Regions from separate parts of the Streptomyces sp. 840.1 genome, predicted to be linked through region 1. Evidence: riboswitches for the same ligand, from Rfam matches in the RefSeq annotation. Region 1 holds a riboswitch; each other region holds the start of a gene.

Region 1 (9,686 bases):
ACGCACCGGCCGCGGGGGCCGCGCTGAAGGCCGCCGAGGGGTGGCTGGAGCGCTCCCGGGACGGGGACGCGGACCCGTCCTGGCTGGGCTTCTACTCGTACGACCGGTTCGCGGCCGACGCGGCGGAGTGCCACCTCGACCTGAAGGCGCCGAGGCAGGTGCGGCGCTTCACCGAGCAGGCGCTGTCCAGGCCGACCGAGGAGTTCGTCCGCTCGCACGGGCTGCGGCTCGTGGTGTCGGCCGTCGCGGAACTGGAATCGGGGAATCTGGACGCGGCCTGCGCGGCCGGCACCCGCGCGGTGGAGGTGGCGGGCCGCATCTCGTCGGCGCGGACCACCGAGTACGTGCGCGACCTGCTGCACCGGCTGGAGCCCTACGGGGACGAGCCGCGCGTCGCCGAGCTGCGGGAACGCGCCCGCCCGCTGCTGGTGGCACCCGCGTAGGACCCCTCTCGCCGGGTGCCGGGCCCGCGGGTCCGGCACCCGCGCCGCCGGAATCCCGGGCGCCACGCTGGCCCCGCGGGGTTTGAGTGCGTTGTCAGTGGGTCAGTGCACTATCGGGGTGGGAGGTGGCGTGATGATGACGCACGCGGCGTACGACTGCGATGTGCTGGTGATCGGCGGCGGGATCGTCGGTCTGTCGACCGCGTACGCGATCACGCGGACCGCTCCCGGCACCAGGGTGACCGTGCTGGAGAAGGAGTGGGGCCCCGCGCGCCATCAGACGGGCCGCAACAGCGGAGTGATCCACAGCGGCATCTACTACCGCCCGGGTTCCCTCAAGGCACGGTACGCGCTGCGCGGCGGCGCCGAGATGGTCGAGTTCTGCCGGGAACACGGCATCGCGCACGCGGTGACCGGCAAGCTGATCGTCGCGACCGGGCGCTCCGAGCTCCCCCGGCTGCACGCACTGGTGCAGCGCGGCCGCGAGCACGGGCTGCCGGTGGCCGAGCTGGGACCGGCGCAGATCGCGGAGTACGAACCCCGGGTGCGCGGCCTCGCCGCGATCCGGGTGGGCACGACGGGGGTGTGCGACTTCGGAGCGGTCACCGAGCGGTTCGCCGCCGAGGTCCGGGCCGGCGGCGGGCTGATCAGGTTCGGCGCCGAGGTGACCGCGATCGACCGGCGCCCCTGGGGCGTCGCGGTGCGGACGGCGGACGGCCTGGTGGTGCGGGCCCGGGTGCTCGTCAACTGCGCGGGGCTGCACTGCGACCGGGTGGCCCGGCTGGCGGGCGACGACCCGGGGATGCGGATCGTGCCGTTCCGGGGGGAGTACTACGAGCTGGCCCGACCCGATCTGGTGCGCGGCCTGGTCTACCCGGTGCCCGATCCGGCGTTCCCGTTCCTCGGCGTGCACCTGACCCGCGGCCACGACGGCGGTGTGCACGTCGGACCGAACGCGGTGCCCGCGCTGGCCCGCGAGGGCTACGGCTGGCCGGTCGTGCGCCCGCGCGAGCTGATGGACACGCTGAGCTGGCCGGGCTCCTGGCGGATCGCGCGCAGACACTGGCGGTACGGGGCGGGCGAGGTGCACCGCTCGCTGTCGAAACACGCCTTCACGACGGCCGTGCGACGGCTGCTGCCCGAGGTCACGGAGGCCGATCTGCGGCCCGCGCCGGCCGGGGTCAGGGCCCAGGCGGTCCTCCGGGACGGCACCCTGGTGGACGATTTCCTGATCCGCGAGGCGCCGCACACCGTGCATGTGCTGAACGCCCCGTCGCCCGCCGCCACGGCCTCCCTGCCCATCGGGCGGGAGGTCGCGCGCAGGGCGCTGCTGAGAGCGCAGGGGACGGGGTGGAAGCCGCCCGCCGTAGAATCGGGGCATTGTGTCTGAGCCCATGAACCCCTCCCCCGCGACGCCCGGCGACGCCGCGCCCGGAGCCGAACCTGCGCCGACCGCCTCGTCCGCCACCGCCGGAATCCCGGACGAGCTGCGCGCCGCGGCCCTGGACCGCCAGCGCAGGCTGCGTCAGGCGCCCCGCTTCCCCGGGGGCCCGGCGGCCGATCCCGCCGGCTCGCACCACGAGCGCCGGATCCGCAGCTTCCAGCCGCGCCGCAGCCGGGTCTCGCCCGGCCAGCAGGACGCTCTGGAGCGGCTCTGGCCGAAGTGGGGCCTGGACATCGACGGGCTGCGGGTCCTCGATCTGCCCGAGCTGTTCGACGGGCTGCCGGTGGTGCTGGAGATCGGCTTCGGCATGGGCGAGGCCACCGCGCAGATGGCAGCCGACGACCCGGGCACCGGCATCCTCGCCGTTGACGTGCACACCCCGGGCCAGGGCAACCTGCTGCGTCTCGCTGACCGGAACGGCATGTCCAACATCCGGGTCGCCAACGGCGACGCGATCATCCTGCTGCGGGAGATGCTGACGCCGGACTCGCTGGACGGGCTCCGGGTGTACTTCCCCGACCCGTGGCCCAAGTCCCGCCACCACAAGCGCCGGCTGATCCAGCCGGAGTTCCTCGACCTGGTGGCGCAGCGGCTGAAGCCCGGAGCGGTGCTGCACTGCGCGACCGACTGGGAGCCGTACGCCGAGCAGATGCTGGAGGTGCTGAGCGCGCACCCGGGCTTCGAGAACACGGCGGCGGACGGCGGTTACGCGCCTCGGCCGGAGTTCCGGCCGCTGACCCGGTTCGAGGGGCAGGGCCTGGACAAGGGCCACGTAGTGCACGACCTGCTGTTCGCCCGCCGCTGACCCCGTCGCTGACCCCTCAGCCACCCGGGCCGCCCCGGCCGCGGCAGCCTGGGCCACGCCGCGACAGCCGTGGCCAAGAAGGCGTCCCGGTGGGCGGGACCCGGCCGAACGCCATGGCCGTTGTCAGTCCTCCTCGTTAGGGTCAAGGGGTGTCCGACGGTTCTGTCCAGCATCAGCGGCAGTCGCAGCCGGCCGTCCCGGTGCTCGAGGAGCAGCGGGTCGGCGAGATCCTGGCTGCCGTGCCGGAGCACGGCCAGTGGCGTTACCACCCACGCCGCGTCGGCATGCTGTGGCGGAGCAAGACGCTCCGCGTCGTCGCCGTCTTCACCGCGCTGGCTCTCTGCGGCCTGGTGATCCTCGCTCTGGTCCGGGATCAGACGGGCACTCAGGGGCTCCTCGTCGGACTGGGCCTCGCGGTGCTGCCGGTCCCGTTGCTGATGACGGCGTTCCGCTGGCTGGACCGGGTCGAACCGGGCCCGTGGCGCAACATGCTGTTCGCCTTCGCCTGGGGTGCCTGCGCGGCCGCCCTCGTCGCGATCCTCGCCAATTCCTTCGCGACCCAGTGGATCGCCACGGCCACCGCCGACCCGGGCAGCGCGGACACCCTGGGCGCCACCGTCATAGCGCCCGTCGTCGAGGAGAGTGCCAAGGCCGCGGCCGTACTGCTGCTCTTCCTGTTCCGAAGACGCGACTTCAACGGGATCGTCGACGGTCTGGTCGTCGCCGGATTCGCCGCGACGGGCTTCGCCTTCACCGAGAACATCCTCTATCTGGGCAACGCCTTCGGCGAGGACCAGCAAACGGGCTCGGGGTTCGCGTCGGTGACGGTAGCGACGTTCTTCGTACGGGCGGTGATGTCGCCGTTCGCGCATCCGCTGTTCACCGTCATGACCGGCATCGGTTTCGGGCTCGCCGCGAGCAGCGCACACCACCAGCGGTTCCGCCGCATCGCGCTGCCGCTGCTCGGCCTGGTCCTCGCGATGGGCATGCACGCCCTGTGGAACGGCTCGGCGACGTTCGGCCCGTACGGTTTCTACGTGGTGTACGGCGTGTTCATGGTGCCCGCCTTCGGCCTGGTGACCTGGCTGGCCATCTGGTCCCGGCTGCGCGACCTGCGCACCCTGGCCGTCGAGCTGCCCGCCTACGCAGCGGCCGGCTGGCTCTCCCCCGCCGAGCCCCTGGCCCTGTCGTCGATGCGGGCACGCGGCATGGCCAGGGACACCGCACGCCGGTGGCAGACGACGGGAGCCGGCCCGTACGGCCACCGGGGCTACGTACCGGCTCCGGTCACCCCTCAGGCCAGGGCCCATGCCAAGGCCCGGGGGAAGGCGGCGGCCCGTGCGGTCGCCGAGTACGAGTCGTTCGCGACGTCACTGGCCTTCCTGCGCCGGCAGGCCCGCCGCGGCACGGCCGGCCCGGATCTGGCAGAACGCGAGCTGGAGCTGCTGCACCATCTGTGGCAGCGCCGCGAGGTCGCCGGGCCCGCCCTGGCGTACGCGGCGGGCCGCCTGCGCCCCCGGCACACCCGTCCGACGCGCCCGTCCTACCCGGGCTACGGGGCGCACCAGCCCCACGGCGCCCCCGCCCCGCACCCGGGCCCGGTCCCGTACGGCCAACAGCCTTACCCCGCGTACCCGTACGGCCAGCAGCCCTACGGCCCGCAGCCGTACAGCCCGCCGTCCTACGACCCGCAGTCCTACAACCCACCGCCGTACGGGCAGCAGCCCTACGGCCAACAGCCGCACGGCCAACAGCCTTACGGCGGGCCGCAGTCCTAGGCGGATGCCTCGGTGAGCGTGGTCAGCTCCTGGTCCGTCAGACGCAGGTCCTGGACGGCCAGCAGCGCGGGGAGCTGCTCGACCGTGCGGGCGGAGGCGATCGGCGAGACCACGGTCGGCCGGGAGGCCAGCCATGCCAGCGCCACCGTGGCGATCTCCGCGTCCCGCTCCCGCGCGATCTCGTCGAGCGCGGCGAGGACCTTCTGGCCGCGCTCCGTCTCCAGGTGCTGGGCGGCGCCGCCGGCGCGGGCACTGTCCACAGTCGTGCCGGGGCGGTACTTGCCGGTCAGGAATCCGGAGGCCAGGGCGAAGTACGGGACCGAGGCCAGTCCGGCGCTGGCGGCCGTGTCCTGGAGCTCGCCCTCGTAGGTGTCGCGCGAGACGAGGTTGTAGTGCGGCTGGAGCGCCACGTAGCGGGCCAGCCCCTCGCGCTCGGAGAAGTCGATCGAGGCGCGCAGCCGCTCCGGGCTGATGTTGGAGGCGGCGATCTCGCGGACCTTGCCCTCCTTCACCAGCTGGTCGAGGGCGGTGATGATCTCCTCGACGGGGACGGTCTCGTCGTCGTGGTGGGTGTAGTAGAGGTCGATGTAGTCCGTGCCGAGCCGGCGCAGCGATTCCTCGGCCCCGGCCTTGATGGTGGCGGCGGCGAGCCCCTTGTACTCGGGGTGCGAGCCGACCTTGGTGGCGAGGACGACGTCGGAACGGTTGCCCCGCGCGGCGAACCACTTCCCGAGGATGGTCTCCGACTCGCCGCCCACGTTGCCGGGAATCCAGGAGGAGTACGTGTCAGCCGTGTCGACGAAGTTGCCGCCGCCCGCCGTGTACGCGTCGAGGACGGCGAAGGACTGCGCCTCGTCGGCGGTCCAGCCGAAGACGTTGCCGCCGAGGGAGAGCGTGGAGACCTGGAGATCGGAGGAACCGAGCTTGCGGAGAGAAGTCATGCATGGAACAACCCGCCGCACGGTGCCCACTATTCCATGGCAGCTACAGGTATACCCCCGCATCCCGGACAGGACCGGCAGCCCTGACGTCGGGGGTGAGCGTCAGGGCTGCCGGGGTGGATGGGCCGCAGAACGGCACGGGGCACGGGCGGGCGCGACACGGCCGGAGCTGCGGGCCGGAGCCCCCGGCTCCGGCCGTGTGCGGTGGAACTCAGACCGTCAGGCCCCGGGCGCGCAGCCAGGGCATCGGGTCGATGCCGGTGCCGTCCGGGGTGTGGACCTCGAGGTGGAGGTGCGGGCCGGTCACGTTGCCGGTCGCGCCGACGCGCCCGATGGTGTCCCCGGTGGTGACCTTCTGGCCCACACTGACGCCGATCGAGGACTGGTGGCAGAACCAGAGCTCCGTACCGTCCTCCAGTTCCAGGACCGTGCGGTAGCCGTACGCGCCGGACCAGCCGGCGGACTTGATGGTGCCGCTGTGGATGGCCTTGATCGGGGTACCGGTCGGCGCCGCGAAGTCGAGGCCCGTGTGGTAGCCGGAGGACCACATCGAACCGGCCTCGCCGAAGGTCGAGGTGATCGTGTACGAGGAGGTGGGGATGGCGTAGCTGGCGGCGAGCTTGGCGAGCCGTACCGCCTCCGCCTTCTTCTTCGCCTCTTCCGCAGCCTTCTTCTTCGCCGCGGCGGCCTTGGCCTCCGCAGCGTCCTGCTGCTTCTTCGCCTCGGCGGCGGCCTTCTCCGCAGCGGCCTTCTCCTCGGCCGCCTTGACCTCGGCGTCGGCGGAGTTCTGCTGCTGCTCGGCCTGCTGGAGGATGCGGGCGCGGAGCGCCTCGCCGGCGTCCGTCGTGCCCTGCTCGGCCTCGGTGGTGGTGATGCCGGCCGTCGTCAGCGGGGCGGAAGCGGTCGCGACTTCGGCCTTCTGCGCCTCGGACTCACCCGAGAACAACGCACCGACGCCCGGCAGGGACTTGGCCTCGGGGAGTTTGTCCGAGATGGCGTCGGGAAGAGAAATAGACACGGGCGGCTTGCTCTGGGCGGAGGCCATGCCACCCGCGCCGACGGCCGCGATGACGCCGACGCCGAGAACGGTGGAGCTACGGGCGAGACCGTTGCGCTGCTTGGCGACGCGGTGCTTGCCGCGTACGGGGCGGACGGACTCCTCGGTGGGGTTCCATTCCTCCCACGCCCTGTCGGCCTCGGCTTCGTCGGCGCGGAAGCCGTTGCCGAACTCGCTGCCCCGATCGGTCCCGAAAGCGGTTCCGTAGGCGGTCCCGTGATCGGTTCCGTAAGCGGTTCCGTGGTGGGTGCCGTAGGGGGCACCGGGCCCGGTTCCGAAGTCATTTCCGTGTTCGGGAACGAACCGGGAGGGGGCTTCGGGGGCAGGCTTGTTGGACGCCACTGGGGCGCGCTCCTTTCCTTCCTTCTCGCCTACCGGGTTAGCTGACGGGTTCGGAGCAGGAAGGTCTCCTACGGGTTCCTCCGTCTCTCGACGAGACAGAGATGCCCGATTCACCCCATGTAGGTGGTTCCCCGGTTCCCTTGCGGAATTCGGCGCTCGCGCACGGTGCCGCCTCTGACGGCGGCTGGGACAACCGCGCTGCGTTATCGAACGTTAATAGACACACGGGTCCGATTCCAAGCTGTTCCAACTGATCGTTCCGGTCCTTGGCCTGGACTTTACGGGACACAACCGGGTGGAATCGGGCGAGTTGATCGCCCCTCAATCGTTATCTGTTTTCTGACATTGCGTCAAATGTTATGCGGAGGGGTTCCTTACGGTTACGCACGGTGGCAACAGCCGCACCCTTCCCCCACAGCCGCACACACCCTCCCCCGTCCGGCCCCTCGCCTTCACTGGGCGCCGCCCTCCAGGCCCACGATCTTCACGGTCGTGCGCCGGTCCGGCTGCCCCTCGGTCGGGCGCACCACCGCGAGCAGCGCCATGTCATCGGTCGTCACCCCGCCGGTGTGCAGCCGCACATCATCGGCCAGCGCCGACAGCAGCTCCTCGGGGCCCGGGAAGATGCGTCCGCGCAGCCGCTCGGCGGGATCGTAGAAGACCCCTGCGGCGTCACGCGCCTCGGAGAGGCCGTCCGTATAGAGCAGGAGCGTCGACCCGGCGGGCAGCTCCCACTCGTCGGAGCGGTCCGGCCACACCCCCAGGTCCATCCCCAGCGGCAGCGCGGGCAGCGTGGGCCGCAGCACCTCCAACGCCCCGTCCGAGTGCAGCAGCAGCGGTTCGGGGTGACCCCGGTTGACGACGCGCACCCGGTTGGAGCCCTGCGGGATCTCCGCCAGCGCGGCGGTGACGAACCCCTCGACCGCGTCGAGACCGCCGCGCCTGCTCGATTCCCGCGCCAGCGCACGCTCCAGCCGCTGAGCCACCCCCTCCAGCGACCGTTCCTGCTCGGCGGCCTCCCGGAACGCGCCGATGATCACCGCCACCGCCTCCACCGCGTCCAGACCCTTCCCGCGCACGTCCCCGACGACCAGCCGCACCCCGTACGGGGTGTCCGTGACCGAGAACAGGTCGCCGCCGACGAACTCGTCCGCCTGCGCCGCCTCGTACCGCGCGGCCACGTACAGCCCGCCGATCCTGTCCGACGGCGTCGGCAGCACCGCGCGCATGGCGGTCGCCGCGATGACCCGTGCGGAGGCCAGCTGCTCGTTGCTGCGCCGTACGACCCCGTTGATGAAGACCGCGAGGACCGAGACGGTGAGAATGGTGAGCAGCTCGATGAACGGCACGACGCGGATCAGCGTTCCGGAGGAGAGCCGCAGCCCGGCCACGCACAGCAGCGCGCCGACCCCGACCCGGATCGTGCCGGCCCGGGAGAAGAACGGCGCCGCGATCAGCGGAGCCGCGGCGAAGAGGGGTACAGCCGTGAAGGCGGGCGGGGTGAAGAGGTCGAACGCCAGCCCGCCGATGAGCATCAGCCCCGGCAGCGCCCGGACGAACCGGCGGTTCCGGATCTCGTCCGGACTCCTCCCCCGCCGCTGCTCCCGCTTCCCCACCTGTGGTCTCCTGCCCGGTGCACTCACGGCCGCGGACGGTACCGCGCACCACTCCCAGACTTCCCGGGGCAGGATCGCGGGGCGAGTCCTCGACGGCCAATGGGAGTACGTGCGCGGCGAGGCGCGGCCCGCACCGATCGGTTGCCCCGGGCCCCACGAACGTACACACGTACATACATGGACACGTACAGAAACGAATCAGACCCGGCACGCTGCATGCGTGCCGGGTCTGATTCTTCAGTAGCGGGGACAGGATTTGAACCTGCGACCTCTGGGTTATGAGCCCAGCGAGCTACCGAGCTGCTCCACCCCGCGTCGGTAAACACAACTCTACGGCATGTTCGACGCACTCATGACCACCCCGCGCGCCCCACCCCCACGACGGGCCCCACGGCGAAACCCACGCACGCCCCCGGGGCACCAACGTGCTGCAAACGAGAAGGTGTTGCCCGGGGCCAGTCCGCCGGTCACTCCGCCGGGTCACTCCGTCCGATCATTCCGCCAGGTCACTCCGCTCGGCCACTCCGTCCGGGCGGAGACGACGACCGGGCTTCACTCCGAGCCGGCGATCCGGGGCGTCCTGTCCCCGTCCTGGCCCTGGTCCCGGCTCCCGTCCCGGCGCAGGTCCTCACCCAGGTCCTCGCCCAGGTCCTCACCAGCAGCCCGGTTCCCCGTACCGCGCTCCGGAGCCGCCCCCGTGTCCGTACCGCGTTGGAGCGACTGGAGGATCGCCAGTCCCTGGCCGACGACGCCCGCCGCCATCTCGTTGACGCCGTCGGTGCCGTTGAGGACGGTGAGGCTGGCCCCGGACATCCCCCGGGCTGCGGCATCGGCCAGCGCCGGCAGGTTCTCCACGATGCGGTTGGCCGCGATGAGCTCCTGGTTGCCCTCCCGCAGCGAGACCGCGCGGGCCGTGTTGGCGTCCGCCTGGGCCTGGGCGAGGGTCCGTTCGGCGTACGCACTTCCGTCCGCCTGGAACTTCGCCTGGTCACGGGCGGCCTCGGCCAGCGTGCGCTGCCGGTAGGCCTCGGCGTCCGCCGGGCGCCCGACCTCCGCCTCCAGGCGCTGGGCGGCCAGTCCCGCCTGGCGCTGGGCCAGCGCGGTCTGCTCGTCGATGACCTCGTGCGAGGCCCTGGCCTGCGCGAGCGGCCCCGCCTGGGCGGCACGGGCGTTGTACTGCTCGGTCTCCGCGAGGAACCCGGCCCGCTTGATCGCCGTGTCCCGTTCGTACTCGGCCTTGAGCGCGGAGGCCTGCTGCTC
Region 2 (9,686 bases), 1.3 Mb from region 1:
TCGACGTCAACCCGCGCTACGGCAGCTGGGACAACAAGCAGATCCAGCTCGGCGACTACAAGGCCCCCTGGATCAACCAGGTGACCAAGCCCGAGCCGACCACGGCGGAGGCCGGGGCGTAACAGCGGCCGCGCGGCCGGGTAGATTCGCAGCGTGAACGCTGAAGACCCCGGCCGTATCGTCCTGCTCACCGCCAGCCACCGCGTCGCGCCCGGACTGCTGTCCTGGCCCGCCTGGCAGACGCTGCACGCCGCCGACCGGGTGCTCTGCGGGGAGCCCGGCCAGCCGCAGCTGCCGTACCTGCGCGAGGCGGGCATCACCGTCGAGCCGGCCGTTCCCGACGCCGAGGAGCTCGTCGCCTCCTGCGCGGGGGGCCGGACCGTGGTGGTCCTCACCGGCGGCGAGGGCAACCAGCCGCTGACCGACGGGCTGGCACGGCTGGCCGGTTCGGGGCGGGTGCAGATGCCGGACCTGGAGCTGCTGCCCGGTTCCTACGACCTGCCGGGCGCACGCCTCCTCGATCTCGTCCAGGTCATGGACCGGATCCGGATCGAGTGCCCCTGGACCTCGCAGAAGACCCACAAGGGCCTCGCCAAGTACGCCATCGAGGAGGCGTACGAGCTCGTCGAGGCGATCGAGGACGGCGACCGCGAGGAGCTGCGCGAGGAGCTCGGCGACGTACTGCTCCAGGTCGTCTTCCACGCGCGCATCGCCGAGGAGGACGAGCAGGAGCCGTTCTCGGTGGACGACGTCGCCGCCACCCTCGTCGAGAAGCTGATCCACCGCCACCCGCACGTCTTCGGCGACGAGACCGCCGAGACCCCGGAGGACGTCCACGCACACTGGCTGCGGACCAAGGCGATCGAGAAGCAGCGCGAGTCCGTCACCGACGGCGTCCCCCTCGGCCAGCCCGCCCTGGCACTCGCCGCGAAGCTGGCCGGCCGCGCCGCCACCGCCGGACTCGACGTGCCGCTCCCCGAGGGCGAGGCCGGCGACATCGGCTACCGCCTCCTCGCCCTGGCCGTCCGCGCCCAGGAGGACGGCACCGACCCGGAAGCCGCCCTGCGCGCCGCCGGCCGCGCCTACCGGGACGCCATCAGGACGGCGGAGGGCAACGGATAACGTCGGGGGGTGAACGACAGCCCCGCCGACACCGGCCCCGCCCACCCGGCCGACGCCGTGCCGCCCGCCCCCGAACTCTTCACGTGGGAGTTCGCCACCGACCCGTACCCCGCGTACGCCTGGCTGCGCGAGCACAGCCCCGTCCACCGCACCACGCTGCCCAGCGGGGTCGAGGCCTGGCTGGTGACGCGGTACGCGGACGCCAGGCAGGCCCTCGCCGACGCCCGGCTGTCCAAGAACCCGGCCCACCACGCCGAGTCCGCGCACGCCAAGGGGAAGACGGGGATCCCGGGCGAGCGCAAGGCGGAGCTGATGACGCATCTGCTGAACATCGACCCGCCCGACCACACCCGGCTGCGGCGTCTGGTGTCCAAGGCGTTCACGCCCCGGCGCATCGCGGAGTTCGCGCCGCGCGTGCAGGAGCTGACGGACCGCCTCATCGACTCCTTCGCCGAGAAGGGGGAGGCGGACCTCATCCACGAGTTCGCCTTCCCTCTCCCCATCTACGCGATCTGCGACCTGCTGGGCGTCCCGCCCGAGGACCAGGACGACTTCCGGGACTGGGCGGGCATGATGATCCGCCACGGCGGCGGCCCGCGCGGCGGGGTGGCCCGCTCCGTGAAGAAGATGCGCGGATATCTGCTCGAACTCATCCACCGCAAGCGCGAGAACCCCGGGGACGACCTGATCTCGGGGCTCATCCGGGCGAGCGACCACGGTGAGCACCTGACCGAGAACGAGGCCGCCGCGATGGCCTTTATCATCCTGTTTGCCGGTTTTGAGACGACAGTGAACCTCATCGGCAACGGCGTACACACCCTGCTGGGTCACCCGGAGCAGCGCGAGCGGCTCCAGCGGTCCCTGGCCGAGGGGGAGACGGGGCTGCTGGCCACCGGGGTCGAGGAACTGCTGCGGTTCGACGGCCCGGTGGAGCTCGCGACCTGGCGCTACGCCACGGAGCCGCTGACCATCGGCGGGCAGCGGGTCGACGCGGGCGACCCCGTGCTCGTGGTGCTCGCCGCCGCCGACCGGGACCCGGAGCGCTTCGACGGCCCGGACACGCTCGACCTCTCACGGCGTGACAATCAGCACCTCGGCTACGGACACGGCATCCATTACTGCCTGGGAGCACCGCTCGCCCGGCTGGAGGGACAGGCCGCGCTGGCCACGCTGTTGAAACGCCTTCCGGACCTGCGACTTGCGGGGGAAGCTGCCGATTTGCGCTGGCGTGGCGGGCTCATCATGCGTGGACTGCGCACGCTCCCGGTGGAGTTCACCCCCGGGGCCGTCGCCGGTGAAGGTGACACTCTGTCAACATTGTGACTTTCGCGTGATCTCCGCTGCATCGACTTGTGACACACGTTCGAGTCCCGCTAGGTTCACCGTTCGACTCACCAGTCACTTGTCAGTCACACGGAAGGCATTCCCATGGGCTCCGCGAACGGCAGACACCGTCGCCCTCGGCAGGCACCCGCGATCATCGTCGCCGCAGGCGTGACCGGATCGGCCATCGCCATCCCGCTGCTCGGTGCGGCAGGTGCGCACGCCGCCGACGCCTCGACCTGGGACCGGGTCGCGGAGTGCGAGAGCGGCGGCATGTGGAGTGCCGACCTCGGCAACGGTTTCTACGGCGGCCTGCAGTTCTCGCAGGAGGTCTGGAAGTCCTACGGCGGCGATGCGTACGCCCCGCGCGCGGACCTCGCCAGCCGCTCGCAGCAGATCGCCGTGGCGGAGAAGGTGCTGGACGACCAGGGGCCGAAGGCGTGGCCCAGCTGCGCCGTCCTCTCCGGCCTCGCCGCGGACGGATCCATGCCGGGCGTCGACCCGGGCGTCGATCCGGCCGCCACCCCGGCCGCCGACCCGTCAAAGAGCGCGGACCCGTCCGCGAGTGCCGACCCGTCGAAGAGTGCTGACCCGTCGAAGAGCGCCGACCCGTCGGACGACGCGGCCGAGGACAGGACGAAGGCCCCGTCGGACGACACCACGGCCGACCCGGCCGGCAGCAAGGACCGCAAGCCGGACGCCTCGGCCTCCCCGGACGCCACGCCTCCGGCTTCCGGCTCCTCCGGCTCCTCCGGCGCGACCGGCCCCGCAGACGGCCGGGACGAGGCCTCCCCGGACGCCGAGGCGGGCGGCAAGCACCGCGGCGCCCCGGCCCCGGAGCGGACCGGCGACGGGCGGGACTCGGGGCGGCACGCCTCGCGCGGCGAGGGTGCCGGGCGCGCCGAGGGTGCGCCTGCCGCCGACGGCACCTACACCGTCCGGCCCGGCGACAACCTCTGGGCGATCGCCGACGCGCAGGAGCTGCCCGGCGGCTGGACCGGGCTGTACGAGGCCAACAAGGCGGCCGTCGGCTCCGACCCGGACCTCATCCTGCCCGGTCAGCACCTCGACCTCGGCGTGAAGACCGGCTGAAAGCGGCTGGGGGCGACCGGCTGAGGCCCAGTCAGGGCCGCCCTGGGAGCCGTCGCGGAAACGACCGTGGGAACGGTCTGATCAACAGCTGAAAACACCTCGGATCCGGGGTACTTAAGAGGCCTATGTCCCACTTTGAACTAAGTGAGACATGGGTCTCTTTGCGTGAACTGGCGCGTCTTGTCCGTGAGCTCCCTCCGCATCCGTTCCGACCTGCGCAAACAGGCGTTTATCCGATGCAAGGAAGGGCTGTTTATCCGGTATGTCCTTCTTTGAATGTAGGGGTTGCGTGTGTTTACGGTCAGAACCGCTCGCACCGCGGGCCCCGTCGACCGTCACGCCGAATCCTGCCGTCGGTCGAAGGGAACAGACGCGTAAAGCGCCGTAGGCAGGAGCGGGGGACCCAGGTAAGTGCCGGGCCCGATCGTCGCAGGACGGATCAGGACCGGCTTGGGGTTAAGTCGTGCGCTAGGACGCGCGACCGGGCAACTCACTTGGCCCGAACCCGACAGCTCACCTCGCAGGCGTCGGTGAGGAGAAGTCTCGATGCTGCTTAACAGCAAGGGCAACAAGCACCGCCGCCCGTCCAAGGCCGTCCGTATCGCCACCCTCGCCGGTGTGACCGGTGCCGCCATCGCCGTGCCCCTGATGGGTGCCACCGGCGCCTCCGCCGCCTCCGTCTCCACGTGGGACGCGGTCGCCCAGTGCGAGTCCGGCGGCAACTGGTCCATCAACACCGGCAACGGCTACTACGGCGGTCTGCAGTTCTCGCAGTCCAGCTGGGCCGCCGCCGGCGGTACGCAGTACGCGGCCCGCGCCGACCTCGCCAGCAAGTCCCAGCAGATCGCCGTGGCCGAGAAGCTCCTCGACATGCAGGGACCGGGCGCCTGGTCCTGCGCCGGTGCCGGCAACCTGAGCAACGACGGTGTGGACCCGGGCGTCGACACCGGCTCCGCCGCCCCCAAGCAGGAGTCCGCCCCCAAGCAGGAGTCCGCTCCCAAGCAGGAGTCCGCCCCGGCCCAGCAGGCCGAGCCGAAGAAGGCCGAGCGCACCGAGGCCCCGGCCACCAACCGCTCGGAGCGCTCGACCGCCCCCAAGGCCGAGCAGAAGAAGACCGTGACCACCCCGACCGGCGAGAAGGTCAAGAAGGGTGACGGCGAGTACAAGGTCGTCACCGGCGACTCGCTGAGCAAGATCGCGGCCGACCACGACGTCAAGGGCGGCTGGGAGCAGCTGTTCAAGCTGAACAAGGACATCGTCAAGGACGCCGACATGATCTTCCCGGGTCAGCAGCTGCACCTGGTGAAGTAGTTCGGCACTCTCCTCGCCGATCGCCCGGCCCGGCCCGCGTCTTCCCCTCCACGCGTGCCGGGCCGGGGTCCGTCGGTCGCCGGTCCGCGGGCTCGGCGGCCCGGGAATCTCCGGGCCGATTGTTCAACTGTTGTAGTTACTGGTCAGTAAATTTCTGGCTGTTCGCCCCGCTATGACCGCTCTTGGGTCCTTTTTCGTCCCAGGGGACGGGCGGGCGGCCGACTGAGACGGCCGGGCCGGTTAGGCTCTTGTCGCAAGGCCAAAGTGACCCTGCACAACCAGCGTCATATCCCAGAAGGAGATGCCTCGTGCCGTCCATCGACGTCGTCGTAGCCCGGGAAATCCTCGACTCCCGGGGCAACCCCACGGTCGAGGTCGAGGTTGGCCTCGACGACGGCAGCACGGGTCGTGCTGCCGTTCCGTCCGGAGCCTCCACCGGTGCGTTCGAGGCCATTGAGCTTCGCGACGGTGACCCCAACCGCTACCACGGGAAGGGCGTCGAGAAGGCGGTCCTCGCCGTGATCGAGCAGATCGGCCCGGAGCTCGTCGGCTACGACGCGACCGAGCAGCGGCTGATCGACCAGGCCATGTTCGACCTGGACGCCACCGAGAACAAGGGCTCGCTCGGCGCCAACGCCATCCTCGGCGTCTCGCTCGCCGTCGCCCACGCCGCGTCCGAGGCCTCGGACCTGCCGCTGTTCCGCTACCTCGGTGGCCCGAACGCGCACCTGCTGCCCGTCCCGATGATGAACATCCTCAACGGTGGGTCGCACGCCGACTCCAACGTGGACATCCAGGAGTTCATGATCGCCCCGATCGGCGCGGAGTCCTTCTCCGAGGCCCTGCGCTGGGGCGCCGAGGTCTACCACACCCTGAAGAAGGTCCTGAAGACCAAGGGCCTGTCCACCGGACTCGGTGACGAGGGCGGCTTCGCGCCGAACCTGGAGTCCAACCGCGCCGCGCTCGACCTCATCGTCGAGGCGATCAAGGAAGCCGGTTACGCCCCCGGCAAGGACATCGCGCTCGCGCTCGACGTCGCCGCGTCCGAGTTCTACAAGGACGGCACGTACGAGTTCGAGGGCAAGTCCCGCTCGGCCGCCGAGATGACCGAGTACTACGAGGAGCTCGTCTCCGCGTACCCGCTGGTCTCCATCGAGGACCCGCTGTACGAGGACGACTGGGCCGGCTGGAAGGTCATCACCGACAAGATCGGCGCCAAGGTGCAGATCGTCGGCGACGACCTCTTCGTCACCAACCCGGAGCGCCTGGCCCGGGGCATCGAGGAGGGCTCGGCCAACGCCCTGCTCGTCAAGGTCAACCAGATCGGTTCGCTGACCGAGACCCTGGACGCCGTCGAGCTGGCCCAGCGCAACGGCTTCAAGTGCATGATGTCCCACCGCTCCGGCGAGACCGAGGACGTCACCATCGCCGACCTCGCGGTCGCCGTGAACTGCGGCCAGATCAAGACCGGCGCCCCGGCCCGCTCGGACCGTGTCGCCAAGTACAACCAGCTGCTGCGCATCGAGGAGATCCTCGACGACGCCGCGGTGTACGCGGGCCGCTCGGCGTTCCCGCGGTTCAAGGGCTGACAAGCCCGACCGGGTCCAGCGACCCGGCCTCCGTCCGTCCCCGCACTCGGTCCCGTACCGTGTGCGGGGACGGACGTGCGTAATGGGGAGGCGGAGACATGGCCGCGAAGGACCGGGACCGGTTCTCCACCGCGACCCGGCTGAGGCTGCTCGGTGAGCAGACCGCAGCCCGCGTCTACCGTTCCCAGAGCAAGCGCCAGGCCCGCCGCTCCCGCCTCACCGGCCGGGCGGCCTTCCTGGCCCTGGTCGTCTGCTCCCTGATCGTCGCCCTCGCGTACCCGATGCGGCAGTACGTGTCGCAGCGCGACGAGATCGCGGATCAGGAGCGGCTCGCGCAGGAGGCCGAGGCACGCACCGAGGAGCTGCGCGACGAGAAGGCGCGCCTCCAGGACGACGCCTACATCAAGCGGCTGGCCCGTGAGCACCTGCACTACCTTCTTCCGGGGGAGACCGGCTACACCGTGGTCGATCCCGACGCGGTCAAGGAGCGCAACGGAGAGCCGGACGAGTCCGGCCGACCGTGGCACTCCAACCTGTGGGACGGCGTCGACAGCGCCGACCGTGGCTGACCCGCGTTCCCGTCATTTCGCATTTCCCCGTTCGTCTGCGGTACCGCAGTTCAAGGGGCCCGATCAGAACCTAGGCAGGCATGGAAACGCCCCCTCCCCAGACCGAGTCCACCGCGCCCACCGACGCGGACATCGCCGCGTTCCAGCAGCAGCTGGGGCGCCCGCCGCGTGGGCTGCGCGCCATCGCGCACCGCTGCCCGTGCGGCAACCCGGACGTGGTCGAGACGCAGCCCCGGCTGGAGGACGGTACGCCGTTCCCCACGACGTACTACCTGACGTGCCCGCGTGCGGCGTCCGCGATCGGCACGCTGGAGGCGAACGGGGTCATGCGGGAGATGACCGAGCGCCTCGGTACGGATCCCGCGCTGGCGGCCGCGTACCGGGCCGCGCACGAGGACTACATCGCGCGGCGTGACGCCATCGAGGTGTTGGAGGGCTTCCCGAGCGCGGGGGGCATGCCGGACCGGGTGAAGTGCCTGCACGTGCTCGTGGGGCACTCGCTGGCCGCGGGGCCGGGGGTGAACCCGCTGGGGGACGAGGCGATCGCGATGCTGCCGGAGTGGTGGCGCAAGGGCCCGTGCGTGTCGCCGTGCGGCGGGCCGGACTCGGACGAGGGCTGACCCGGGGGCTCCGCCCCCGTACCCCGATCCTCAAACGCCGGAGAGGCTTGAAGACATGACGCGTGTGGCCGCCATCGACTGCGGTACCAACTCGATCCGTCTGCTGGTGGCGGACGCCGACCCCGCAACCGGGGAGTTCACCGAGCTCGACCGGCGGATGGAGATCGTCCGGCTCGGCCAGGGCGTCGACCGGACCGGGCGGCTCGCCCCCGAGGCGCTGGAGCGGACGTTCGCCGCGTGCCGGCAGTACGCGGCGGTGATCAAGGAGCACGGCGCCGAGAGGGTCCGCTTCGTCGCCACCTCGGCCTCCCGGGACGCGGAGAACCGGGACGACTTCGTCCGGGGGGTGCTGGACATCCTGGGCGTCGAGCCCGAGGTGATCAGTGGTGACCAGGAGGCGGAGTTCTCCTTCGACGGGGCCACCAAGGAGCTCGCCGGGCGCGACGACCTGGCGAAGCCGTACCTCGTCGTGGACATCGGCGGCGGCTCGACCGAGTTCGTCGTCGGCGACGACCGGGTGCGGGCGGCCCGGTCCGTGGACATCGGCTGCGTGCGGATGACCGAGCGCCATCTCTCGCGGGACGGCGCGGTCGTCGACCCGCCCACGCCGGAGGCGGCCGACGCGATCCGCGCGGACGTCGCCGCCGCGCTGGACCTGGCCGGGCGCAGCGTCCCGCTCACCGGGGCCGGCACGCTCGTGGGCCTGGCCGGCACGGTCACCACGGTGGCCGCGATCGCACTGGGCCTGGAGGAGTACGACTCGGCGGCGATCCACCACTCACGGGTCTCCCTGGAGCAGGTCCGGGAGATCACCGGGCGGCTGCTCTCCTCGACCCACGCCGAGCGTGCCGCGATCGGCGCGATGCACCCGGGACGGGTCGACGTGATCGCCTCCGGGGCGCTGATCCTGCTGGCCGTCATGGAGCGGACCGGGGCCCACGAGGTGGTCGTCAGCGAGCACGACATCCTCGACGGGATCGGCTGGTCCGTCGCGTAGGGCCTGTCCGGCGGGCGGGCCGCTGAGCGCCCTCCTGAGGCCTGCGCGCGGGGCCTGGGAGGGCGGGGTGCCGGTGGGTGCACAAACCTTGCTCATACGCATTCCTGCCTGCACCTTTGAGCCGCTGAGGGTCACCCCGGGGAGCCCTTCGGGGACACGCCGCGACGAACTTCGTGAACTTCTTCACAAGGAATTGGGTCCGTGGGGGCGGACTTCTGCTCCGGACGGGCCCGCAGGAGCGTGTGCGGGGTCACTCGCGGCGTGAACGGAGTGGTTCCGGGAGTGTTGCGGGAGTGTGAACCGGGCGGGTGGTCCACCTCGCCCGGTGACTCAAGGGCCAGCTCACAAGCGGTGAACAACGTTCGCCACGGCGCTGTGGTTCCCTGCCGGGGCCATGACCTGGGTCACGTGGGCGGCGAAGTGTAGCAGAGGGTGGGCCATACCTTGTGAAGGGGCTCACGAGCTCGCCCCCCGGGAGGGGTGGATACTCGATGGCATGAGCACCACGGAGCGTCCCAGGATCCTCGTAGTAGGCGGTGGGTACGTAGGCCTGTACGCAGCTCGGCGCATTCTGAAGAAGATGCGCTACGGAGAGGCGACCGTCACGGTCGTCGACCCCCGGTCGTACATGACCTACCAGCCCTTCCTCCCCGAAGCTGCTGCCGGCAGCATCTCGCCCCGGCACGTCGTCGTCCCGCTGCGACGCGTGCTGCCGAAGGCCGAGGTTCTCACCGGCCGCGTCACGACCATTGACCAGGACCGCAAGGTCGCCACGGTCGCGCCGCTCGTCGGCGAGGCCTACGAGCTGCCCTTCGACTACCTGGTCATCGCGATGGGCGCCGTCTCGCGCACCTTCCCGATCCCCGGCCTGGCCGAACAGGGCATCGGCATGAAGGGCATCGAGGAGGCCATCGGCCTGCGCAACCACGTACTGGAGCAGCTGGACAAGGCTGACTCGACGACCGATGAGGATGTCCGCCGCAGGGCGCTCACCTTCGTCTTCGTGGGCGGCGGCTTCGCCGGTGCGGAGACCATCGGCGAGGTCGAGGACATGGCCCGCGAC
Region 3 (9,686 bases), on a different contig from region 1:
ACGGCCCGCGCCGATCTGACGGACGAGCAGATCGCGACCGCGGTCGCGACCGTACGGCGGACCGCCCCCGAAGCCTGAGCGGTCCGCCGTCGGGTCAGCGGGCCGGGTCGGGGCTCAGACCGGTGACGAAGGAGGTCCACGCCGCAGTCGTGAACTGCAGCGGTGGCCTGGACACATCCTTGGAGTCGCGAACGGCGAGCCGCCCGCCGCCGAACGCTGCGGTTTCCACGCAGTTGTTCATTCCGGTGCTGCGGCTGCTGCGCCGCCAACGTAACGCGTGCTGTGCGAGGCAATCCGACATGACGCCCCCCTCGGGCAGTCCGTAGTTACTGACCGCCGCGGTCGATCGTGGCGATCAGGTCCAACGAGTGCTCCGGCGACAGCGCGTGCGCCTGCAGAGTGCGGAAGGCCGAGCTGTACGCCTCGAGGTCTTCTTTCCGCTCCAGATAGAGGCTACTCGTCAAGTGGTCAAGAACGACCACATCTAGATCAGAAGTGCTCGGAAAAGAGAAGATTACGAAAGGTCCGGTGAGGCCGACATATCCACCGACCGAGAAGGGCAGCAACTGAAGGTCCACATGCGGAAGCTGGGCCAGCCGGACGAGATGGCGAAGTTGCTCCCGCATGACCCGCCGGCCGCCGATCGCGCGCCTCAACACCGCCTCGTCGAGCACCGCGCTGAGCCTCAGCGGCGGCTCGCTCCGCAGCACGCCCTGCCGGGCGAGCCGCACCTCCACCAGCGAGTCCAACTGGCCGGAAGGCAGCCCGTCGAGCGCCGCGCGGGTCACCGCGCGGGCATAGTCGGCGGTCTGCAACAGGCCCGGCACCACCGATGTCTCCAGGGTGCGGGCGGTGCGCGCCTGTGACTCCAGGCTGATGAAGTCTCGGTACTGGGGCGGGATGAGGCCGCGATAGGCGTGCCACCAGCCCGCGCCACCGCCGCCCGCCGAGCCGGCGAGCGTCTCCAGGACCTCGCGCAACTGCGGGTCCTCGACGGTGTACGCGTCCAGCAGCCGGGTGACGTCCGCCGGCCGCACCCCACTGACACCCGTCTCGATCCGGCTCACCTTCGACTGGTGCCAGCCGAGCAGTTGCGCGGCGTCCCGGCTGGTCAGTCCGGACGCGTGGCGCAGACTCCGCAGCTCCTCCCCGAGCTTGCGGCGTCGCACCGCAGGGCCGTGCTGCATGTGGTGTCTCCCTCCCGCTGCGCGCCGGCCACTTCCCGTTGCCGGCCACTGCGTACCGAGCGGACAGTGTGCCGCTCCCGCACGGTATCCAGCGAAGAGTTCACCGCTTTGAGCGACAGATATATGCATATCTTGGTGGATCGCCGTCGCAGAGGGCAGCATCAGTGGCAATCTGGCGCGAAGCACAGCACGGACCGATCGCGGGTCGGATCCGGGCGGGAAAGGGGCGGCCGGCCATGGCGGACCATCAAGAGGCGAGCGTCACGCTGCCGAGCGAGCCGGTTTCGGTCTCCGCGGCCCGCAGGTACGTGGCCCGGGTATTGGCCGAATGGGGACTGTCGGACGGGAGCGAGGCCGCCGACACCGTCCGGCTGATCGTCTCGGAGCTCACGACCAACGCCGTCCAGCACACGTTCGGCCAGTCGCCGACCTTCACCGTCGATCTCCGCCTGGAGCGCGAGGAGCAACTGCACCTCGGAGTGACGGACAGTCACCCCCGCTGGCCCCAGCGACTGCCTGCCGCCGTTCAGCAGGACAACGGGCGCGGCATGGTGATCATCCGCTCGCTGGCCAAGGAGTACGGTGGCCGGCTGACCGTCACACCCACCGCCGACGGCGGCAAGACCGTCTGGATCGCGCTCCCCTGGAGCGTCCCCGTCCAGACCTGACCGGCCCGCAGCAGGTCGCCCCGGGTCACTGGGATGCGGCGGCCCGGTTCCCCGGGGGTGCGGCGGCGGCCCGGCCGAACCCGCTCCGCAGCAGGGCCCGAAGGGTCGCCGCCGCCGCGCTCGACCGGTCACCGCGGTGCACCACCGAAATGGTCCGCCGGAACGCCGCCGGCTCCAGCCTCCGCACCGACAACGGCGTCGGGGACATGGCCGCGACCATCTCCGGCACCACCGCGATCCCGATGCCCGCGCTGACCAGTGCGCACACCAGGGCGTAGCCGGGCGACTCGCAGACCACCGCGGGCAGTGCGCCCGCCTCGGCCAGCGCGTTCTCCACCCCGCGCCGAGGCGGATGGGTGGGGGCGCTGCTGATCAGCGGCCGGCCCGCCAGGTCCGTCACCGGGAGCCGCCCGCTGCCATCGGCCAGCACCTGACCGACCGCGGTGATCAGCACCAGCTCCTCGACCAGCAGCGGCTCGGCGCTGAGCCCCGAGGGGAGCGGCGCCGTGGCGGCCGGTTCGTACGCGTGCGTCAGCGCGAGGTCGACCTCGCCCCCGGCCACGGCCGCCACCCCGCCCGGCGGCTCGTACTCCGTGACGATCAGCTCCACGTCCGGGTGCGCCCGGCGGAAGGCGCTCAGCACGGGAGGCAGCAGATGGATGCCGGCCGTGGTGAAGGTGCCGACCCGCAGGCGCCCGCCGGAGAGCCCGGCCAGTCGCGCGAGCTCGTGGCGCGCCTGGTCCATCTCGTCCAGGACCCGCCGGGCCCGGCCGGCGAGCAGCTCGCCCGCAGCGGTCAGCCGGGCGCCCCGGTGGTGCCGCACCAGCAGCGCGGCACCGGCCTCCCGCTCCAGCTTGGCGAGCTGCTGGGAGAGCGCGGGGGCGGTGTAGCCGAGGCGGGCGGCGGCCCGGGTGATCGAACCGGCCTCGGCGACCGCCACCAGCGCCGCCAGCCGTGTCGGGTCGTACATTAAGCATTCCTTTTGGCAGACCCACAAGATTGCAAGTACATGCTAAAGGCTGTTCGGGTCCAGGGTGGAGCCATGGATGCCCAGCTGACCGCCTTCCTCGGAGTCGCCGCCGCCATGGTCGCGCTGCCCGGAGCGGATTTCACCGTCGTCGTACGCAACGCTCTGGCCTCACGGTCGGCGGGGGTGGCGACCGCGCTCGGCGTGGCCGGGGGGCTGCTCGTCCACACCGCGCTCGCCGTGGCCGGGCTGGCCGCCGTGCTGGTGGCGGTGCCGGTGCTGTTCCGCACGGTGCAACTCCTGGGCGGGGCGTACGTCCTCTACCTGGGCATCAGCGCGCTGCGCTCGGCCCGGCACCGAAAGGGGCCGACGAACGGCACCGGGACCACGACGGACCACCCCGACGGCATGGCGAGCGCGGAGGCCGCCGTCGGGACCCGGCGCGCACTGCGCCAGGGCTTCCTGACCAACGCGCTGAACCCCAAGGCGCCGGTGCTCTTCCTCAGCCTGCTTCCGCAGTTCGTCCCGGCCGGGGCCGCCCCGCTGCCCAGGACGGTGCTGCTCGCCGCGATCGTCGTGCTGCTGGCCCTGATCTGGTTCCCGGCCGTGGCGCTCCTGGTGGACCGGCTGGGCCGGTGGCTGCGCCGGCCGCGAACCGCCCGCGCGATCGAGGGCGGCAGCGGCGCGGCACTCACCGTGCTGGGGGCGGTGCTGGTGACCGGCACCCTGCTGCACTGACGGGAGACGTCCGTCCGGTGGGGGAGCGGTGGAGTCAGCCGACCCGGCCGTAGTAGACGCTCCTGGTCCAGATCTTCTCCAGCCGCACCACGGCGCCGGTCTTCGGCGAGTGCCAGATCTTGCCGCTGCCCGCGTAGATGCCCACGTGGAAGATGCTGCGGCCCGAATGGAAGAAGACCAGATCGCCGCGTTGCCGCTTCGACGCCGAGATGTGGCGGGTCTTGTTGTACTGCTGCTGGGCCGTGCGCGGGAGCTTCTTGCCCGCCTTCTTGAACGAGTAGAGCGTCAGCCCGGAGCAGTCGAAACGGCTGGGTCCGGTGGCGCCCCACCGGTAGGGCGATCCCTTCTTCGACGCGGCGATGTTGAGCGCCTTCATCGAATGAGTCGCGGCCTGGGCGTCGGTCACGGCGCCGGGGACGAACAGCGTGCCGCCGACGGCGGCGAGCGTCATGATCGAGGCCGTCGTGGCCCGAGCGAGGAGAGACGGGACATGAACCTGCGCAGTCATGCGCAACCCTTCGTCAGCCGCCTGTGAAGGATGACCTGTCGGGTTCGGGCCGGCGAAGTCGCCCGGCCGCACAAGGCGGCTTCACCCCGAGGGACGACCGGAAGTCCGGTCGGCCCGTTGTGCTTGGGTCCTCCACTCCTGCCGATCCACTCCTGTCGACCAGGCATCCGGACAGCGGCAGGACTCGGCGTCCGCCCGGACCGCCCCGCCGCGGTGGCGGGGGCTTGTCGTCCCAGGGATCTTGACTCACCGAACGCCGGATTTCCGAGGTGAAACGGTGATATGTGAGGCTCGTCACGGCTGACCCGTTCGGGTGGACAGGGGGTCTTCTGGGGAGTCGCCGCACTTCTCCAGCCGTTGCGGTACCAGGGGTGGAACGGGAGATTTCACCCATGGTCCACCTCGAAAGCGCAAGTTGACCTGTCCCTCGTGCGAGGTAACACCTACGCCGAACGAGCGAGAGAAATTGATCCACCCGTCGGGCGTGTCGGCGCAGGGGAGTTGATCAACTCGGCGGGTCGGGTGGCACGGTGAGCCGCCCGGCGCGGCGCTCGCCGTCCAGCACCCGTAACGCCCGCGTCAACGTGGCGGAGTGGATCTGCCTCTCGCCCCGCTCGTGCATCAGCGCGAGCGCGTCCCGAAGCGCCACCGCGTGCGAGGCGAGCGCCTGTGCGGCGCGCAAGGCGCCGTAGGTACTGTCCGCGCGGGCCGGGTTGATCCGGCCCAGCTGGTCGACGACCTCCAGATAGCGGTCGATGAACTCGCCCTCCGCGCGGGTCAGGGCGGGCAGCGGCGGGAAATCCGGTGGCTGCATCAGCGGTTCACCTCGTGACGGACGGCAGCGCCGCGGGCCCGCGGTTCTGCACGATGTGGTCGACCAGTCCGTACGCCTTGGCGCCCTCGGCGTCGAGGATGAGATCGCGATCGGTGTCGGCGGTGATCTCCTCGGCGGGGCGGCCGGTGTGACGGGCCAGCATGCCCGTCAGCATCTCGCGCATCCGCAGCAGTTCCCGCGCCTCGATCTCCAGGTCGGACGGCTGTCCCTGCACGGGCTCGGCGAGTTCGGGCTGCTGCACCACGACCCGCGCCCCGGGCAGCGCGTGCCGGCGGCCGGGAGCTCCCGCGGCCAGCAGCACGGCAGCGCCGGCACCCGCCTGGCCGAGGCAGAAGGTCTCCACCTCGCAGGTCAGGTACTCCATCGTGTCGTACACCGCCGTCATCGCCGCGAACGAGCCGCCGGGCGAGTTGATGTAGAGCTGGATGGGCCGGTCGGGTGCGTCGTACTCCAGGTACATGAACTGTGCGACCAGGTCACTGGCCGCGATGTCGTCGACCGGAGTGCCCAGGAAGATGACCCGTTCGGCCAGCAGCTTGGAGTACGGGTCCAGCGTGCGGGTCCCCTGGGACGTGCGCTCGGTGAACTCGGGCAGTACGTGGCGTGCGGCGGGGCGGTACATGGCGAAGACCTCTCCTCCGGGGCGCGCGGGGGCCTGGGAAGGGCGCCGCGCGCGTCCGTAAAAAACGTACAGGACGTACAGAACGTTCTGATGGGAGCATGGCCCAGTGATCCACTGAAGTCCAGTGCCGGAGCCCGTTGTTGCTGTTCGCCCAGCGTGGACATCCCGCGGATCCGCCACGCGGTTCTGATGAAAGGCTGCTCAGCCCCGCTGAAGCCGGGGGAGGGGTGGGGCGGTGAGGGACGACGCTCTCGAATCCCGGCCGCACCCGGGCGAATCAGGCCAGGGCCTGCATCACGGCTTCGTCAGCCGGGTCGACCACGCACACAGGTCCGCCCGGTCGGCCGCGTCCGTCTTGTTCATCAGGCTGGCGATGTGCTTCTCGACCGTGCGGGGGGAGATGAACAGCCGGTCGGCGATGTCCTTGTTGCTCAGCCGGTCGGCGAGGAGCACGAACGCCTCGTACTCGCGCACGGTGACGCCGAGGGCCCGCAGTTGCTCGGGGATGCCGTCCGTGCCGCTGCGGTGCTGGTGCACGGGGGCGCCCAGTCTTCGCAGGGCGGCGCGGCAGGCGTTCGTGACGGCGGGCACCCCCTGCTCGTGGAAGTGGTGCTCGGCCCGCCTGAGCCAGGCCACCGGCTCGCCCCAGCCGTCCTCGTGCGCCGCGTCCGCGACCAGCCGCAGGCCCAGGTGCAGGGCGGCCGGGTACACGGCGGCATCGCGCAGCGCGGCACCGATGCGCTCGGCCGCCCGTTCGCCCTGCCCCCGGCGGCCGAGCAGGACGGCGTCCGCGAGCGCGACGAACTGGCGGTTCCAGCGCATCTGCCCGACCGCCGTGGCGGCGACGCGCTCCTGCCGGGCGCGGTCCGCGTCACCGGCCAGCACGTCCAGCAGCAGCCCCACCCCGTGCGTGCCGCTGAGGTGGTAGGTCGTCGGGTTGTGCCGCTCCAGCGCCGACACCGCCCCGAGCTCCGCCCGTGCCAGGTCCCGGTCCTCCTCCATCAGGGCGCAGAAGGCGCGGGCCATGCCCAGCGTGAGGGGCTCCTCCTGTGAACCGGCCCCCTCCCATTCGGCGAAGGAGTCGAGAGCGGCCTGCATCGCCCGCCGGTCGCCCTGGTGTGCCTCCAGTGACGCCAGTGACATCAGGAGGTACCGGACGGCGGGGGCGAGCCCGAGCCTGCGCACGACCGCCAGGCCCTCGGTTGCGGCTTCCCGCGTCGCGTCGCGGGCGCCCCGCATCACCCCGTCCAGGACCAGGATGCCGTCCACGGTGTGGACGATGCTGATCGAGCCCAGTCGCAGGGCCTCCTCCCGGGCGGACAGCAGCCCGGTGGTGTCGCCCTCCGCCAGCCAGTCGTTGCCGCCGATGCGGGTCGCCGCGTACATCCGCCGCAGCGGGAGCTGGTGCCGTTCCGCCGTCGACAGGGCCTTTTCGAGCATGGCCCTGGATTCGGACGGGTCCCGTTCGCGGGCCACGGTCGCCAGTAGCTCCCACGCCTGGCAGGCGACCGAGGGGAGCGCGAAACGGTCGGCGGCGGCGGCCGCCGACCGGGCGAGCTGCTCCGCGTGCTGTATGCGGTCGGTGCCCGGGGTGTCCAGGGCGAGGTAGGCGGCGGTGACGTCGACGGCCGCTGTCGCGGCACCGTCCGGGCTCGGCCCCAGTACCTCGCGGGCCCGGTCGATCTGCCGGTTCCCGTCGCTCCAGCGTCCCGCTGTGTGCGCCACCTTGGCCAGCCGGGTGTGCAGGACCGCCAGACGTGACGCGCCCAGCCCCGCGCTGTCCAGGGCGTGCAGATGCTCGACCAGGCCCAGGGCCCGGTCGAAGTCGCCGGATTCGGCCAGCGCGGGCAGCAGGTGCTCCAGCGCACCCGCCCGCTCCTGCGGGTCGCCGGCCCGCGCCAGCAGGGTTTCGGCCTGGCTGAGCAAGGTCACCGCCGAACCGAGCGCGCCCGCCGCCAGGGCCCGCCGCCCCGCCTCGGTGAACAGCTTGCCGGCCGCCGCGTCCTCGCCGGCCTCGGACCGCAGCCCCGCCGCGAGCGCGCACCACTCGCCGGGTAACTGCGGGTGCAGCTTCTCCACCGCCTCCGCTCCCTGCCGTGCCAGTTCGCAGCGCTGACTGGGAGTCAGCTGTGTGAACAGGGCTTCCACGGTGGGTGAGTGGCGAAAGGAGTACCAGTCGGGTGCGGGTTCGTCCGGGACCACCAGGCGAGCGGCGACGCCGGCGTGCAGATGGCTGAGGAGTTCCCGGTCGTCGACTCCCGTCATCCGCTGGAGCACGGTCAGCGGGAAGCGTCTGCCCAGTACGGCCGCCGCCGACAGCAGGGTCAGGCCCTCCGCACCCAGCCGCTCGATGCGGCGCAGGATTCCCCGGGCCAGGGCGGAGGAGACGTCGCCGCGCGGGTCACCGACCGTTCGCCAGCCTTCCGGGCCCTGCACCAGGGTCCCCGCGCTGATCATGGACTGGAGTAACTCCTCCACCAGGTACGGGCTGCCCGCGCTGCCCTCCCACAGCCGCTCCAGCACCGGCGTGGGCACTTCCTCCGGGGAGGTGCCCAACTGGCCCGCCACCAGTTCGCGTACCTGGGGGCGGGTCAGCGGCGGCAGTTCCACGACCGAGGCCGCGCCGCGCCGGCGGGCCGACTGGGCGAGATCCAGGGCGTCGCTGAAGTCCGTGCGGACGGTGGCGAGCAGCAGGACCGGGCTGTACTCCAGGTTGTCCACGAGATACTCCAGGACGCCCAGTGTCTCGGGATCGGCGTCGTGCAGGTCCTCCAGCACCAGGAGCCGGCCCCGGCCGTGATCGGTGGCCATGAGCAGGCGCAGCACGGCCTCGCCCAGGATCACCATGGAACTGCTGTCGCCGGCCCCGGTGTTCCAGTCGGGTATCAGCCTTCCCAGCACGGGTCTGTACGGTCCGAGCGGCAGTTCGTCCAGTGGTTCACCGGTGCGGAACAGCGACATCAGCGCCTCGGTCAGCGGCCGGAAGGGCACCACTGGGCCGGTGGTGCTGCTGCGTCCCCGCAGGACGCCCATCCCGGCCCCGAGCGCACTGCCCACGGCCTCTGCCGCCAGCCGGGACTTGCCGGCCCCGGCCTCGCCCACCAGGAAGACCACTCCACCGCGCCCCTGCTGGGCATCCGACAACGCGCGCCCGAGCAGACCCAGTTGGGCATCTCGGCCGATGAGGGAAGGTGCTTGGGAACGCATGATCTCGAAGCATAAATCAGAAATTCCGGAACCGCGGTGTGCCGTTCGGATTTCGATTCCGGTTGTCCGGCGGAGACCGCCGGGGATCGGCCACGGGGTGGCTACTGGGGCGCGGAGACGGAGGTGTCGATCGAGCTCAGCGTGATGACGATGCCGCTGGTGAGCACCATCCCGGCCAGGATGCGGGCACGGGCGCAGGCGCGGTTGCGGCCCGAGAGGGTGATGCCGCCGGCCACGTCCTGCTCCTCGACGGCGGACGGGAGTGCCTCGGTGTCCGCGGCGTTGGTGGCGGTGACGGACGCGGCGTGGCTGGAGTGCTGGTTCATGGGGAGACTTCCTTCGTGTGGGAGTGCGTGGGTGAGGGGTTGAGCGGAGACCACGGGAGAGCGAGGAGGAGCGGAAGGAAAGCGGAGGGAGCTGAGGGGAGCCGGGGACCGGCTGACCGCAGTGCTCGTTGTCAGCAGAGGGGCAGGGGGCTCGGACAGCGGTGCTCCAGCAGGAGCGCGGACGGGACGCGTGCGGGGGAACAGAGGCGGAGCAGTCCGTAGCCGATGCCGGCGAGGCCCGTCAGCATCCCGGGAGAGGACACCTGGTCCGGAGTGGCGCAGCGGTGCTGCTGCGCCTCGACGGTCGCGAGTACCCGGCCGGCGGTGCGGGTCAGAGCGGCGGACGCCGTTGCGTCGCCCCGGCCGGCCAGGACCGTCAGGGCCTCCAGCGCTCCCAAGGCACCGTGGCCCGCGCTGAGGTCGGGGCCGTGGCCGAGGGCGGCCAGCCGGGCGGCGAGGTCGCCTCGGACCGGCAGGTGCGCGGTGGCGGCGGCGATCCCGGGCAGGCCGGTGGTCCACGAGGGGCCGTGCGCGGCGGCGCCATCGGTGCCGGCCGAGCGCAGCAGCCCGGCCGCCACCTCCGGGTGCCCCGTTCCGTCCGCCCGGTGATCCGCGTGGCGCCACAGCG

Evidence for each region. Region 1 has a riboswitch for cyclic di-AMP ahead of EDD93_RS09055 (M23 family metallopeptidase). Riboswitches for the same ligand answer to the same signal wherever they lie in the genome.
Region 2: another riboswitch for cyclic di-AMP. It lies ahead of EDD93_RS14885 (transglycosylase family protein); the one in region 1 lies ahead of EDD93_RS09055 (M23 family metallopeptidase).
Region 3: another riboswitch for cyclic di-AMP. It lies ahead of EDD93_RS29590 (C40 family peptidase); the one in region 1 lies ahead of EDD93_RS09055 (M23 family metallopeptidase).

What each region holds. Positions count from the first base shown of each region.
Region 1 covers NZ_RJUU01000001.1:1,940,120-1,949,805, forward strand. The annotation lists gene EDD93_RS09030 (sporulation protein) at 1-443, shown strand, start outside; gene lhgO (L-2-hydroxyglutarate oxidase) at 577-1,833, shown strand; gene trmB (tRNA (guanosine(46)-N7)-methyltransferase TrmB) at 1,838-2,692, shown strand; gene EDD93_RS09045 (PrsW family intramembrane metalloprotease) at 2,842-4,470, shown strand; gene EDD93_RS09050 (aldo/keto reductase) at 4,467-5,411, opposite strand; gene EDD93_RS09055 (M23 family metallopeptidase) at 5,623-6,810, opposite strand; cyclic di-AMP (ydaO/yuaA leader) riboswitch at 6,822-6,975, opposite strand; gene EDD93_RS09060 (PP2C family protein-serine/threonine phosphatase) at 7,263-8,426, opposite strand; tRNA gene EDD93_RS09065 (tRNA-Met) at 8,668-8,741, opposite strand; gene EDD93_RS09070 (flotillin family protein) at 8,979-9,686, opposite strand, start outside.
Region 2 covers NZ_RJUU01000001.1:3,249,461-3,259,146, forward strand. The annotation lists gene EDD93_RS14865 (SurA N-terminal domain-containing protein) at 1-122, shown strand, start outside; gene EDD93_RS14870 (nucleoside triphosphate pyrophosphohydrolase) at 154-1,122, shown strand; gene EDD93_RS14875 (cytochrome P450) at 1,132-2,445, shown strand; gene EDD93_RS14880 (transglycosylase family protein) at 2,551-3,537, shown strand; cyclic di-AMP (ydaO/yuaA leader) riboswitch at 3,908-4,079, shown strand; gene EDD93_RS14885 (transglycosylase family protein) at 4,084-4,848, shown strand; gene eno (phosphopyruvate hydratase) at 5,157-6,437, shown strand; gene EDD93_RS14895 (septum formation initiator family protein) at 6,536-7,006, shown strand; gene EDD93_RS14900 (DUF501 domain-containing protein) at 7,087-7,626, shown strand; gene EDD93_RS14905 (Ppx/GppA phosphatase family protein) at 7,682-8,623, shown strand; gene EDD93_RS14910 (NAD(P)/FAD-dependent oxidoreductase) at 9,120-9,686, shown strand, end outside.
Region 3 covers NZ_RJUU01000002.1:715,307-724,992, forward strand. The annotation lists gene EDD93_RS29560 (8-amino-7-oxononanoate synthase) at 1-78, shown strand, start outside; gene EDD93_RS29565 (DUF397 domain-containing protein) at 95-301, opposite strand; gene EDD93_RS29570 (helix-turn-helix transcriptional regulator) at 327-1,187, opposite strand; gene EDD93_RS29575 (ATP-binding protein) at 1,424-1,855, shown strand; gene EDD93_RS29580 (LysR family transcriptional regulator) at 1,881-2,825, opposite strand; gene EDD93_RS29585 (LysE family translocator) at 2,898-3,560, shown strand; gene EDD93_RS29590 (C40 family peptidase) at 3,595-4,068, opposite strand; cyclic di-AMP (ydaO/yuaA leader) riboswitch at 4,072-4,268, opposite strand; gene EDD93_RS29595 (hypothetical protein) at 4,574-4,882, opposite strand; gene EDD93_RS29600 (ATP-dependent Clp protease proteolytic subunit) at 4,890-5,525, opposite strand; gene EDD93_RS29605 (LuxR family transcriptional regulator) at 5,820-8,732, opposite strand; gene EDD93_RS29610 (hypothetical protein) at 8,834-9,058, opposite strand; gene EDD93_RS29615 (type 2 lanthipeptide synthetase LanM family protein) at 9,190-9,686, opposite strand, start outside.